Regions from separate parts of the Aliivibrio sp. 1S128 genome, predicted to be linked through region 2. Evidence: predicted binding sites of a transcription regulator. Region 2 holds the regulator's gene; each other region holds the start of a gene.
What was found. The regulator CRP, encoded in region 2, controls carbon source genes, mostly activating them, when cyclic AMP is high. The targets are predictions, from matches to a motif close to TGTGANNNNNNTCACA.
Positions count from the first base shown of each region.

Region 1 (4,818 bases), on a different contig from region 2:
TTTGGCTTGTTTGTTGTAATAATTCACCAATATGAAGTAAATCAGTTAAATGACGTTCACCGCCATTTTCAGCCAATAAACGCTCTGAAATACCTTGTTGAGTAATAATTTGATGCAACATAGGCATGATGCCACGTTGTAACCAATGCTTACGGTAGGCACGGAACTCATTAACGGCTAATTCCCACTGCATTTCATCAACATTAAATTGATGCAGTTGATCGGCCGTATAAGCAAACAAAGACGAGGCTAATGCAGAACGTACCGCTCGTGCATCCGTTGGCGTCATTGCAGCCTGCAATAAACGCAAAATGTCTTTAGCTAAAGGAGAAGAAAACACACTGTCTCGGTTCGACAAATAAACACTGGCGATACCCTGTTTTGATAATGCTTCTCGAACCAATTTCCCTTCTTTACCAGTACGAACCAGTACGGCAATATTCCCAGCTTTAATCGCTTCTTTTTTCTCTCCATTTTTTAGGTGCGCAGACCCTTGTTGAGATCCGGTCAAAATGGTTTGAATTTGCGCCGCCGTCGATTCCGCCATTACTCGTTGGTAATTGCCTTTGTTTATCGGGTTACCATCTTTGCTTTCTTGTAACCAAAACGTCATTGCAGGCTGAGTTTGATTATCTAACGACCACGATTTTTGTTCCGCATTAATCGGATTATATTTCACCGGATAAAACGGAATATCATCATCGTATAAAAACGGTTGTTTACCATGCTCAAAAATACGGTTTACTGACGACACCATATCGGCAGTTGATCGCCAGTTAGTATCAAGAGTGTAGTGATCTGCCACTTGGCGACGTGCCTGAATATACGTAAATATATCTGCGCCACGGAAAGCATAAATAGCCTGCTTTGGATCGCCAATCATGAACAAACCACACTGTGATTGATCTTGATAGATGGTATTAAAAATAGAATATTGAAGTGGATCGGTATCTTGGAATTCATCAATCAAAGCAATTGGGTATTGCTCGCGGATCTTTTCTAGCAGTAAAGCGTTCTCTTGATTTTCGGTTGCAGCCGACAACTGAGTCAGCAAGTCATCAAACGATAACCAGTTCTTCTGCTCTTTTGCTTGCTGTAAGGTTTCTCGACAGCGATGAATAGCTAAAGATAACAATGGCTGTTTTATTTCTAATGGCTGCGCTAAAAAGCCATCAATTAATTTAAATACTGCGTGTTCTGGTGCTTCGCCTTTTTTGGTCTTATCAATTAATAACGATTGAGAAAATTTTTCTAATTTGTCATGAATTTGCAGCGAAGTCGTTGGGTTACTTGCCCATACTGACACTTGCTCTAACCAATTTGGTAAATTCTTTTTAGTGTAGCTGCGTTTATCTACGCCCGAACCCGAGATCAAAGCTTCAAAATCAGCACAATGTGACGACCATTGCTGCTTTAATTCATCGATTCGTGCAATACCCTGCTGACAGAACTCTTCTAGTGAGTTTTCTAATGGCTCAACCGTTAAATGCTTTGGGACACCAGTAAGACTATTGCCCATATCACCTAATAATGCAGAAGGGCTTGGCCAGCAATCGTAAACACTTTCAGCCACCATTTTTGGCAGATGATAAAAACTACGACGCCAAAAATCTGCGGCCACTTGGTGCATTAATTTGGCTTGGTCGGTAACAAATTCACTTTCGAACTGGGCACCCGATTCAAAGGCATTTTGGGTTAGCATGCGCTGACAAAAGCCATGAATGGTAAAGATTGAGGCTTCATCCATACTGCGTTCAGCATTCAATAATACGTGTGCTGCCGACTTATGATCAGAAATAGCCGCTAATAGCGGGTCAATAACGGGATCGCCACTCTTATAATCACTTTTATGCACAGCACGAGCAAACGCTAAACGGGCATCATGGATCTTAGCTCGAATACGTTCTCTTAATTCTGCGGTTGCCGCTTCCGTAAAAGTCACTACCAGTATTTTATCTACGGTTAATTCTTCACTATGGCGACTGTTCTCATCACCATGCCCTAATAGTAAACGTAGATATAAACTGGCAATGGTAAAGGTTTTACCTGTACCTGCGGAAGCTTCAATTAAACGTGTCCCATGTAAAGGAAACGTCATTGCATTCAATTGATTTGGAGCTGCGATTGTCGTCATCGAACATCACCATTTTTATTTATCATCAACACTCTGTTTTTACAGACTATTTGTGTGACCCATATCGTAGTTCATTAGGAACAACGATAATAAAATTAATAAAGCGACCAATGTGAGATCTTTCTCACGGTTCACTTTTTATGCTTTGTTACACTCAGCGCACTTACAAAAAGCTCATTAAATGTGCATTTGTATTAAAGGATTCGGTCAACCTCTGACCTGTGGCCGTACAGCGAACGCCCTACACTAAAAATGATTTACTGGCGGCCACCCTACTCTTTTCTTCCGTGCTTCTTCTTCAATACCTTCTTTCTTAAGCATTGCTTTGTTTTAAATTACAGTTTTTCTTTCTCACTGTGTAACAAGGCATCATGTAAAACGTTTTTCGCGTTATCAAAAATAGTCTGACCTAATTCGTCATTCCACTCAGGCCACATACGCATGACATAATCATTGCTGTTTTCACCCGCGTAACGAGTTCCACTGTATTCATCTGCCATTTTTTTCAGTGCTTTTTCATGTGTTTCTTCATCGTCATTCCACACACCTTTTTTATCTATGTGTGCTTCTAGTCCAGCCAACGCGGCTTTTGGTAAATAAGGCAATGGCGCACAGTTACCAGAAATATAAAGGCTCAATATAACCTCTAAATGTTGATACGCTTTTTCTGTTTCAATTGGCTCAAAATGATAAATCGCATCGGTGCCAAACAGGTGAGTAAACTGTTGTTGCTTCATCGCACACAAACAAAGATGATCAATCCACGTAGCTAAAACTTCATGAGAACGAATTTTACCACCACGATAACGTAGCATTCCTTCTTTATAACGCTGTTTTAGCCAGCCTTGTAATTCCATTTCACCATGAGGAAAAGTAAAGCGTAAACGCACTTCTTGATCTTCTAATGGCGATGTCGTTAATGGCTGAATATGAGCCACTAACTCTTTTACCGTGTTCACTTCTTTGTCTGCCGCGATCTCACCAAAGCTACCAATAGGTAATTTTCCTTGCGCTTTTTGTTGCTGATAAAACTCACGACTTAGTTGAGATACTTGGTTAGGATCATCATAGGCCAATAACTCTTCTAGCAATTCTGATTTCATTCCATAACCAGTACGACCATCAATAGAAAACGGTTCATCATCTTCAACTCGACTCTCTACCGTTTCAAAAAATACTTTTAAACCACGGTTAAAGAAATAGGCTACAGGCAAGCGCCAAAAGCGTTGTAGTTCGGTTAATTCAAGCTCTTTTGATTCTGGTGCAAACACTAAAGGTTCAGTTTGGAATTCTGGCGCGGCTTGGCCTTCTAGTTTTGCGGTTGGCAGCCATTCACTGGCATAACTGGTGTTATCACCCACAAAACTCTGTTGGCTATAAGGAACCAAAGGATGTTCTATTGTTAATTTTTTAACTAAGCGTTTAGCTGACTCTTCAGGGTTCAGCTCACTATCGCCATCTAGACAATAACTTTGCTGACAATACTCAAGCAGTTCACTCACCAAAACAGAAGGGGCTTTTTCTGTGTTATCTCGAATAGAGCGACCTATATAGCTGAGATAAAACGCTTTATTCGCCGATTGCAGTGCTTCTAAAAACAGATATCTATCATCATCTCGACGAGAACGATCACCCGGTTTCATGCGTTTCTGCATTAAATCGAAACCTTCAACTGGCATGGTTCGCGGATAAGACCCATCCGTCATACCAAGTAAACAGACCACATCAAATGGAATTGAACGCATCGGCATCAAGGTACAGAAATTAACTTGTCCGGCTAAGAATCGTTGACTTGCTTTGCCACCTGACAAATTATTTTTCAGGTAATTATTAATAATTGCCGCTGAAATTGGCGCTTCAAAGCCCGCATCTTCTAAATTTTCTTCCAGTTTTTGCAATTGATCTCGAATGCTTTTAACGACCAGCTCACCTTCTAATTCGACAAGTAAAAAATCGTCCATTAGTTGGTTAATAATGGTGCGCCATGCATTAATTGTTTGCGCTTGGCCTAGGATGATCTGATAAGTCAAAAGCTGATCAATAAAGTGCGCTAAGTTACCTGCGATTTCGGCATTCATGCCTTGCACTTGTTCGTAGCTCGCCATGCCTTCAAATAAGCCCGCGTCTTGCTCCATCGCATAACCAAGCAACATTCTCTGAATACCAAATAGCCATGAGTTTTGATTATGTTCAGGAAGATCAAAATGCGCGGAGGTGCTGTTATCCAATCCCCAGCGAATACCGGTTTCTTCTGCCCATCGTTTTACTATTTCAAACTGCTCGGCATTAAATTTAAAACGAGACATGACGGCAGGAACTTCCAACAAACTTAATAACTCTGATAAACCACAACGATTTTCAGGCAACGCCATTAAATTCATAAAAGCCAATAGCACTGGGTTTTCTTGCTCGGCACTTTGATCGGAAATAGCAAAAGGAATGTAGCGATCGAATGCTGCGTTACCAAAGACGGCTTGGATCGCCGCACTGTACACATTGATATCTGCCACCATCACAATAATATCGCGAGGTTTTAATTCTGGATCATTGGCAAACATATCCAATAATTGATCGTGTAAAACTTCTACTTCACGCATTGGGCTATGACATGAATGCAAAAGAATCGAACGATCATCAGCGCTGATTGGTTGCTTGTGCTCACTGTTATCAAGCACATCATCACG
Region 1 covers NZ_MAJV01000110.1:58,023-62,840, forward strand. The annotation lists gene recB (exodeoxyribonuclease V subunit beta) at 1-2,134, opposite strand, end outside; gene recC (exodeoxyribonuclease V subunit gamma) at 2,470-4,818, opposite strand, start outside.
Region 1: recB (exodeoxyribonuclease V subunit beta) is a predicted target of CRP. The motif match lies at 2,248-2,263, and genes of this name have one in related genera.

Region 2 (4,818 bases):
TTTTCTATTCTCCTCATCTTGAAAACCAACATCATCCCCCCCATTACAATAGTAATAATCATAAAGATTAATGTAAGAGTCTCACTAAATTACATCATCGAATAAGAGGTTTTACTCGTGACTACAATAGTTTCTGTACGCCGTGAAGGCAAAGTCGTGGTTGCTGGCGATGGCCAAGCATCTCAAGGTGATATGATCGCAAAAGGTAACGTAAAAAAAGTACGTCGCCTTTACAATGATTCCGTTTTAGTTGGCTTTGCTGGTAGCACTGCTGATGCATTCATTCTGTTTGACCTGTGTGAACGAAAGCTAGAAATGCACCAAGGTAATTTGACTAAAGCTGCCGTTGAACTCGCTAAAGAATGGCGTAGTGACCGAGCCTTACGCCGCCTTGAAGCGATGTTAATCGTTGCAGATAAAACAACGTCTCTAATCATCAGCGGTACGGGTGATTTAATCAATGCGGATAATGACCTTCTTACCATTGGTTCTGGTGGTTATTTTGCTCGCTCTGCAGCGACTGCATTACTAGAAAACACTGATTTAGATGCACGTGAAATTGCCACAAAAGCATTGACGATTGCGGGCGATATTGATGTCTACACTAACCATAATCATACCATTGAAGAACTGAACGTTTAACGATAAATAATAAGGAATACCCATGTCTGAGATGACTCCTCGTGAAATCGTACACGAACTAGATAGCCATATTATTGGTCAAGATAAAGCAAAACGTTCAGTGGCAATCGCACTGCGTAACCGCTGGCGTCGTATGCAACTTAACCCTGAGTTGCGTGCTGAAGTAACCCCAAAAAATATTTTAATGATCGGACCAACGGGTGTTGGTAAAACCGAAATTGCCCGTCGTTTAGCTAAATTAGCAAACGCGCCTTTCATAAAAGTAGAAGCCACAAAATTCACCGAAGTGGGTTACGTAGGCAAAGAAGTCGACAGCATTATTCGTGACTTAACTGACGTGGCAATAAAAATGACACATCAGCAAGCGGTAGAAAAAGTAAAATTCCGTGCTGAAGAACAAGCTGAAGATCGTATTCTCGATATTTTATTACCACCGGCTCGTGATGCATGGGGTAAAAATGAAGAAAGCGATAATGACTCAGGCACTCGCCAATCTTTCCGTAAAAAATTACGTGAAGGTAAGCTAGATGACAAAGAAATCGAAGTGGATGTTGCGGCTCCTCAAGTTGGCGTAGAAATCATGGCTCCTCCTGGTATGGAAGAGATGACAAACCAACTTCAAGGTATGTTCCAAAATCTATCTGGTGGTGAAACAACTAAAAAGCGTAAGATGAAAATTAAAGATGCGCTTAAAGCCCTATCTGAAGAAGAAGGCGCTAAATTAGTTAACCCTGAAGAATTAAAAGAACAAGCGATTTTCAACGTAGAAAACCACGGTATCGTCTTTATTGATGAGATAGATAAAATCTGTAAAGGGTCTAACTCCCAGTCTGGTGACGTATCTCGTGAAGGTGTGCAACGTGACCTACTTCCATTAGTTGAAGGCAGCACAGTAAGCACTAAGCACGGTATGGTAAAAACAGATCACATGTTATTTATCACTTCAGGTGCATTCCAAATGGCTAAGCCATCGGACCTTATCCCTGAACTACAAGGTCGCTTACCAATTCGTGTTGAACTTGAAGCATTAACTGCGAATGATTTTAAACGTATTCTTACCGAACCAAATGCATCGTTAACAGAGCAATACATCGCTTTATTAGCAACAGAAAATGTTAATCTTGAGTTTACTGAAGATGGCATTACTCGTATTGCAGAATCCGCATTCCAAGTAAATGAAAGCACAGAAAACATTGGCGCACGTCGTCTGCACACCGTGATGGAACGCCTAATGGAAGAGATCTCTTATGACGCATCCGAAAAAGATGGCGAGAGCCTAACGGTAGATGCCGCTTACGTAACATCTCGCTTAGGTGATCTGATTGCTAATGAAGATCTAAGTCGTTTCATTCTATAATTGACGACGAATACTAATTCCAGTAATTATCTGTTCATTATTACTGGTTAAACAATAGTTAAAAATAAAGCCTCATACATCAAAATGTATGAGGCTTTTTCTTTGGAAAAAATAATCTAAGCAATCACTTCCCAAGAATGTGTCATCTCAATGCCTTCACCTAGCATTAAACACACAGAACAATATTTCTGTAATGAATCAGCAGTGACTCGCTCAACCACCTTAGGATCGAGATTATCTCCACTCACTTCAAAGTGAATGTTAATATGAGTAAACAACTTCGGCGCGGTTTCACGACGATCACTTGATAGCTTTGCAACGCAACCAAGTACGGCTTGATTTGCTGATTTTAGACCATCAACAACATCAACAGAACTGCATCCACCGGCAGCCATTAACACTAATTCCATTGGGCTTGGTGCTTTTTCTCCACCATTACCATCCATTACAACAGAGTGACCAGATTGAGATTGACCTAAGAAAGTAAATCCATCAATCCATTTAACTTCAGCGTTCATAAAAGCCTCTTTACTACATAAAAGGAAAACTCGTGATCCATTTCACGAAACTGTGCCCTTGGTCGCACATTTCATACGATCAAAGTCAAGAAATCAACGGCGAAACAGGGTATGATTTTATCAATTATCCCAACGAACATGCAGCCTTGTTCCGATAACCATATTGTATAGGCCAAACTGATATTTGGCTCAGTTATTTTAAAATGGACATCGCCTACTTGGCAAACGCAGAGGAAGTATAAAAGTATGGTTCTAGGTAAACCTCAGACAGACCCAACATTAGAGTGGTTCTTATCTCATTGTCACATTCATAAGTACCCATCAAAAAGTACTTTGATTCACGCGGGTGAAAAAGCTGAGACTCTTTACTACATCGTAAAAGGTTCTGTTGCTGTACTAATTAAAGATGAAGAAGGAAAGGAAATGATCCTTTCTTACCTAAACCAAGGTGACTTCATTGGTGAACTTGGCTTGTTTGAAGAAGGTCAAGAACGTTCAGCATGGGTTCGTGCAAAAAGCCCTTGTGAAGTTGCTGAGATTTCATTTAAGAAATTCCGTCAACTTATCCAAGTAAATCCAGATATTCTGATGCGTCTTTCTGCTCAAATGGCAACTCGTCTACAAATCACTAGCCAAAAAGTGGGTGATTTAGCATTCTTAGACGTTACAGGCCGTATCGCTCAGACTCTACTGAATCTAGCTAAACAACCAGATGCGATGACTCACCCAGATGGCATGCAAATTAAGATCACTCGTCAAGAGATCGGTCAAATTGTAGGTTGTTCACGTGAAACTGTTGGCCGTATCTTGAAGATGCTTGAAGAGCAAAACTTGATCTCTGCACACGGTAAAACAATTGTAGTTTACGGTACTCGTTAATTTAACGCTTATCTTAAACGAATAAAAACGCAGCCCTTGAGCTGCGTTTTTTTATGCCTAAATTTTAGAATTAACTGTCTGTGCTTTCAAAAATTTTATCAGCAGATGCAGCGACAAATCCTGTATATATCTTCCCACTTGGCAACGTATATCGCTTAGCAAACTCATAAAATCCACCAGGAATTTCAAACTCACCCTCCGTAAAATTCACTTTCACTTTATCCGCCATTGTTGATGACTGTTCTAAGTAAACCTCAGGAGAGCCTTTCACTTCACCACCCACTTCGTTCATTGCAAAACCTGCATCACGTAAGTGTTGGTTCACATCAACCACTTCAGAGAACGCTTCAAGCTGATTAACGTAAACCGTAAAGTGATTAGCGCCATAACCATGAGCCGCTAACCAAGAAGCGTACTCACTTTCCTTCGCTAATACTTGATAGTCTTCGAAACTTAATGTCCAAGGCCTACCGGAAGAAAGAAAATCACTGGTGGCAAAATAGTGGGCTGGTACTTGTTCAACCAAGCCATGAATAATGTCCTGTATTTCAGGTGATAACTCTTCTACTAATAATTCACTAATAAAAACGAGTGGCGCATTAGGATCTGGGTGCTCAAAATGCTGCGCTTTCAGTTTTTTAGCTTCAAAGTCATAAATCTCACACGCTTTATAGCCTATTGCTAAAAATGGTGCAGCAAGAGTCTGTAATCCAACTTTAGGTAAATTAAACGTACGTAGCGCAATATGATCGTTAATCAGTTCATCGTTATTAGACAGTAATTGATGCACCTTCCCAGCAGATGGGGATAAGCGCGCAATATAATCTTTCCACAATGACGAAAATAAAGAATTTACATTATTCATGTTTATCGCCTCTTATAGAGTTAAACCCGGAGAGAGTTGTGCAGGTATTTCACATGCATCGCCTTCCATTGATGCCATTGGATATGCACAGTAATCCGCTGCGTAATACGCACTTGGTTTCATATTGCCAGAGGCACCCGGACCACCAAATGGCGCGTCACCACTTGCTCCCGTCAATTGACGGTTACGATTTACAATACCAGCACGAATATGCTCTACAAAATATTCCCACTCACTGTCATCCGTGGAAACAAGGCCTGCCGATAATCCATAACAAGTGTCATTAGCAAGCTTTACGGCTTCTTCTAATGTCTCGTAACGCACCACTTGCAGTAATGGTCCAAAGTATTCTTCATCTGGTAATTCAGCAACGTTAGTCGCGTCAATAATACCCGGTGAAACAAAGGCATGACCTAAGCTTTTGGCTTCAAGTAAAGACTCTCCACCCAAAGCTTGTAAATTCTTCTGAGCATTGAGAATAAACTCTGCTGCTGCGACTGATATTTGCGATCCCATAAACGGAGCGTTATCAGCAAACGGTTGGTCAACAACGATGC
Region 2 covers NZ_MAJV01000003.1:280,379-285,196, forward strand. The annotation lists gene hslV (ATP-dependent protease subunit HslV) at 118-642, shown strand; gene hslU (HslU--HslV peptidase ATPase subunit) at 665-1,999, shown strand; gene A6E03_RS03110 (OsmC family protein) at 2,116-2,517, opposite strand; gene crp (cAMP-activated global transcriptional regulator CRP) at 2,764-3,396, shown strand; gene A6E03_RS03120 (DUF1338 domain-containing protein) at 3,467-4,261, opposite strand; gene astD (succinylglutamate-semialdehyde dehydrogenase) at 4,274-4,818, opposite strand, start outside.

Region 3 (4,818 bases), 260 kb from region 2:
GCGCTAGTTCACCTAGAGCTTCTTCGATACGGATTAGTTGGTTGTACTTAGCAACACGGTCAGAACGGCTCATAGAACCAGTTTTGATTTGACCTGCAGCAGTACCAACTGCTAGATCAGCAATTGTTGCATCTTCAGTTTCGCCAGAACGGTGAGAGATAACTGCTGTGAAACCAGCATCTTTAGCCATCTTAATTGCAGCTAGAGTCTCTGTAAGTGAACCGATTTGGTTGAACTTGATAAGAATTGAGTTAGTGATGCCTTCTTCGATACCACGAGCAAGAATCTTAGTGTTTGTAACGAATAGATCGTCACCAACTAGTTGAATCTTGTCACCTAGAAGTTCAGTTTGGTGCTTGAAGCCAGCCCAATCTGATTCGTCTAGACCATCTTCGATAGAAACGATTGGGAATTGCTCAACAAGACCAGCTAGGTAATGGTTGAATTCTTCAGCAGTAAATTTCTTACCTTCGCCTTTAAGGTCGTAGATACCGTCTTCTTTGTTGTAGAACTCAGAAGCAGCACAGTCCATAGCAAGAGTAACGTCTTTGCCTAGCTCGTAACCAGCAGCTGCAACAGCTTCTGCGATAACTTCTAGCGCTTCTGCGTTAGATTTAAGGTTAGGAGCGAAACCACCTTCATCACCAACTGCAGTGCTGTAGCCTTTAGACTTAAGAACTTTAGCTAGGTTGTGGAATACTTCTGCGCCGATGCGTAGAGCTTCTTTAAGCGTTTTAGCGCCAACAGGTTGAATCATGAATTCTTGGATATCAACGTTGTTATCAGCGTGCTCGCCACCGTTGATGATGTTCATCATTGGTAGAGGCATAGAGAATACGCCTGGAGTGCCGTTTAGTTCAGCAATGTGAGCGTAAAGAGGCATAGATTTAGCAGCAGCAGCAGCTTTAGCATTCGCTAGAGAAACAGCAAGGATTGCGTTCGCGCCAAATTTTGCTTTGTTTTCTGTACCATCTAAATCGATCATGATTTGGTCGATTTCAGCTTGGTTTTTCGCGTCTTTGCCGATTAGAGCTTCTGCGATTGGGCCATTTACAGCTGCGATAGCTTTAAGAACACCTTTACCTAGGAAACGAGATTTGTCGCCGTCACGTAGCTCAAGAGCTTCACGAGAACCTGTAGATGCGCCAGATGGAGCAGCAGCCATACCTACAAAACCACTTTCTAGGTGAACTTCAGCTTCAACTGTTGGGTTACCACGAGAATCGATGATTTCACGACCTAGAACTTTAACGATCTTAGACATTGTGTTTCCTCTATTTTCTTTAATTTAAAAGCTAAAAATAGCTGCTGCAACATTGAGCAGCTATCCGTAAATCCTATTACTTTTCGAATTCACCGCGAGCATTTTGGCCTGCTGCTTTAACAAAACCTTCAAATAATGGATGACCATCACGAGGTGTTGATGTGAATTCTGGGTGGAATTGAGCAGCCACAAACCACGGGTGGTTAGGAAGTTCAATGATTTCCACAAGCTTCTTATCAGCTGATAGACCAGAAATTTTAAGACCGGCTTTTTCAAGCTGAGGAAGTAAATTGTTATTTACTTCATAACGGTGACGATGACGCTCTTCAACAGTAGCGTTACCGTAAAGCTCACGAGCTTTAGAGCCTTTTGCAAGGTGACATAGCTGAGAACCAAGACGCATTGTGCCGCCTAAATCTGATGTCTCAGTACGCTCTTCTACTTTACCATCGCCATCAATCCACTCAGTGATTAGACCAACAACAGGGAATTTCGTGTCTTTAGAGAATTCAGAAGAGTGAGCCCCTTCCATATTAGCAACGTTACGCGCATATTCAATAAGCGCAACTTGCATACCCAGACAGATCCCTAAATATGGTACTTCATTTTCACGAGCGTATTGAGCAGCAAGGATCTTACCTTCAATACCACGGTCACCAAAACCACCAGGAACTAGAATTGCATCTAGACCTTCTAGGATTTCAGTACCTTTAGACTCAACATCTTGCGAGTCTATATATTTAATAGTGACGCTCAAACGGTTTTTCAAGCCCGCATGTTTTAATGCTTCGTTTACTGACTTGTAAGCATCTGGTAATTCAATGTACTTACCAACCATACCGATAGTAACTTCACCAGTCGGGTTAGCTTCTTCATAGATTACTTGTTCCCACTCTGAAAGATCAGCTTCAGGTGCTGTAATACCAAAGCGTTGACATACTAATTCATCAGTACCTTGCGCTCGGATCAATTGTGGGATTTTGTAGATTGAATCTACGTCTTTCATTGAGATAACTGCTTTTTCTTGTACATTACAGAAAAGAGCAATTTTCTTACGTTCGTTTGCTGGAATAACACGATCAGAACGACAAACTAAGATATCTGGTTGGATACCAATAGACAATAGCTCTTTTACTGAGTGTTGAGTCGGCTTAGTTTTAAGCTCGCCTGCAGCGCCTAAGTAAGGTACAAGAGTTAGGTGCATAAACATTGTATGTTCACGGCCTATCTCAACAGCAAGTTGACGAATCGCTTCCATGAATGGCAGAGATTCGATATCACCGACTGTACCACCAACTTCAACGAGTGCGATATCATGGCCTTCAGCGCCAGAGATAACACGTTCTTTAATCGCATTCGTAATATGAGGGATAACTTGGATTGTTGCACCTAAGTAATCACCACGACGCTCTTTACGTAGAACGTCTGCGTATACTCGACCGGCTGTAAAGTTATTACGTTTAGTCATTTTGGTGCGGATGAAGCGCTCGTAGTGACCTAAATCTAGATCAGTTTCTGCGCCGTCTTCCGTGACGAATACTTCACCGTGTTGAGTTGGGCTCATTGTGCCCGGATCAACGTTGATGTATGGGTCAAGCTTCATCATAGTGACTTTTAAGCCACGAGCTTCAAGAATAGCTGCTAATGATGCTGCTGCAATACCTTTACCTAGTGAGGATACAACCCCGCCAGTTACAAAAATGTAATTCGTCGTCATACGTTACCTGAAATTGGTGTAATGAGGAATAAAATGGATATTATCTGGACGGGAAATGAATATACCAGAACCGCTTTATGGCCACAACGTGAAAAGTATCACAGTTAATTGATTTATTTTTTGCTCCAAATCAATTCCGCTCACTTCGCTTCACATTTTCCCACTCAAAGTCTAGTTCATTTAAATCACATTGTTGTATTTTTTTATTCTTTTTGGCGACGTTCGCTTCAATTTGGCGAAAACGACGCTCAAATTTATCATTTGCTTTACACAATGCTTGCTCAGGATTTTTTCCTAAATGACGAGAAAAATTTACAGTAGCAAAAAGTAAATCGCCCAATTCTTCTTCAAGCTTCTTTTCATCCCTTGGTATTTTGAATGCTTCTTCAAGTACCTCAGCAACCTCTTCATTGACCTTATCGGCGACAGGTTGTAGCTGATCCCAATCAAAACCGACCTTTGCACATTGTTTTTGGATTTTATTGGCTCTCAATAAGCCAGGTAATGCCGCAGGAATTGAATCTAAAATACTTTTTTGAGAAGGGACATTATCTTCTAATAATTCTTTATCTAGACGCTCTTTTTGCTTCACTTTATCCCAATTGGCCGTAATTTCTTCTTCTGATAAAAAAGTTTCATCTCCAAAAACATGAGGATGACGACGAACCAATTTTTCATTTAAGGTATCGACGACATCACTAAAATCAAATAATTGCTCTTCTTTAGCCATTTGAGCATAGAAGATAACTTGGAATAGTAAATCCCCTAATTCTTCCTTTAAATTGATCCAGTCCTTCTTATGAATAGCGTCCACCACTTCATACGTCTCTTCTATGGTGTGTGGAATAATAGAATCAAAGGTTTGCTTTCGATCCCACGGACAACCAGATTCTTTGTCACGTAGTTGCGTCATAATTGAGAGCAATTGTTCAATATTATTTGAGCTTGTCATAGGTTTACCTTTGATTAAAAACAAAAAAAGCGATAACCATTATAGTCATCGCTTTTTCAAAATTCATATACCTTATGTTAAGGCTGCTTATCTTTTCACTTCACAAAGCTTAGCCTAATAAGCTCATTGCCATATTTGGCGCTTGTTTCGCTTGAGCAAAAATTGAAGAGCTTGATTGGCTTAAAATTTGATTTTTCGTTAAGTTCGTTGTCTCTTTTGCAAAATCAGTGTCTTTAATCTGACTGTTTGAATCAGTAATATTTTCATTGATGTTCGTTAGGTTTTTAATTGCACTTTCGAAACGATTTTGGAAAGCACCTAAATCAGCACGATTGCTATCAACAAATTCCAGAGCGGCATCAATCACGTCAATTGAACGCTGAGCGCCACCAACGGTTGTCAAATCCATAGAAGCAACAGTATCATCTGATTCTCCACCCATTTTCAATTCGTTTGCTAGAGAGCCATTGAATTCTAATGGTGAAGAGATGGTTTCGCCTGACATGAATACTTGAAGCACACCGTCTTCAGTAACAGAAGCGCTTAACTCATTTGTTTGACCATTAATGTAAGTCGCTAACTCTTCGATATCATCACCCGCTTTTGCTGTAATGTTGATCTTTTGTTCGTTACCTATTTTATCGTTATAAGTCACATTGAATTGTGTATTTTCTTTGTCTACAGTCCAATTAATGTCGCGGCCTTCTTCTGAAAAGTAAGATTTACCACCCATTGTTGATTCATCAGCACGCATGCTGTTTAGCGTCATTGCCACTGCTTCACCTGAATCAGCACCAATTTGGAAAGATTTTGTGCCAAACTCACCGTTAATTAAACGAGTACCACCAAAAGAAGTTGTTTCAGCAATACGGTTCAGCTCATCAG
Region 3 covers NZ_MAJV01000003.1:20,366-25,183, forward strand. The annotation lists gene eno (phosphopyruvate hydratase) at 1-1,264, opposite strand, end outside; gene A6E03_RS01935 (CTP synthase) at 1,341-2,981, opposite strand; gene mazG (nucleoside triphosphate pyrophosphohydrolase) at 3,112-3,933, opposite strand; gene A6E03_RS01945 (flagellin) at 4,043-4,818, opposite strand, start outside.
Region 3: A6E03_RS01935 (CTP synthase) is a predicted target of CRP. The motif match lies at 3,069-3,084, and genes of this name have one in related genera.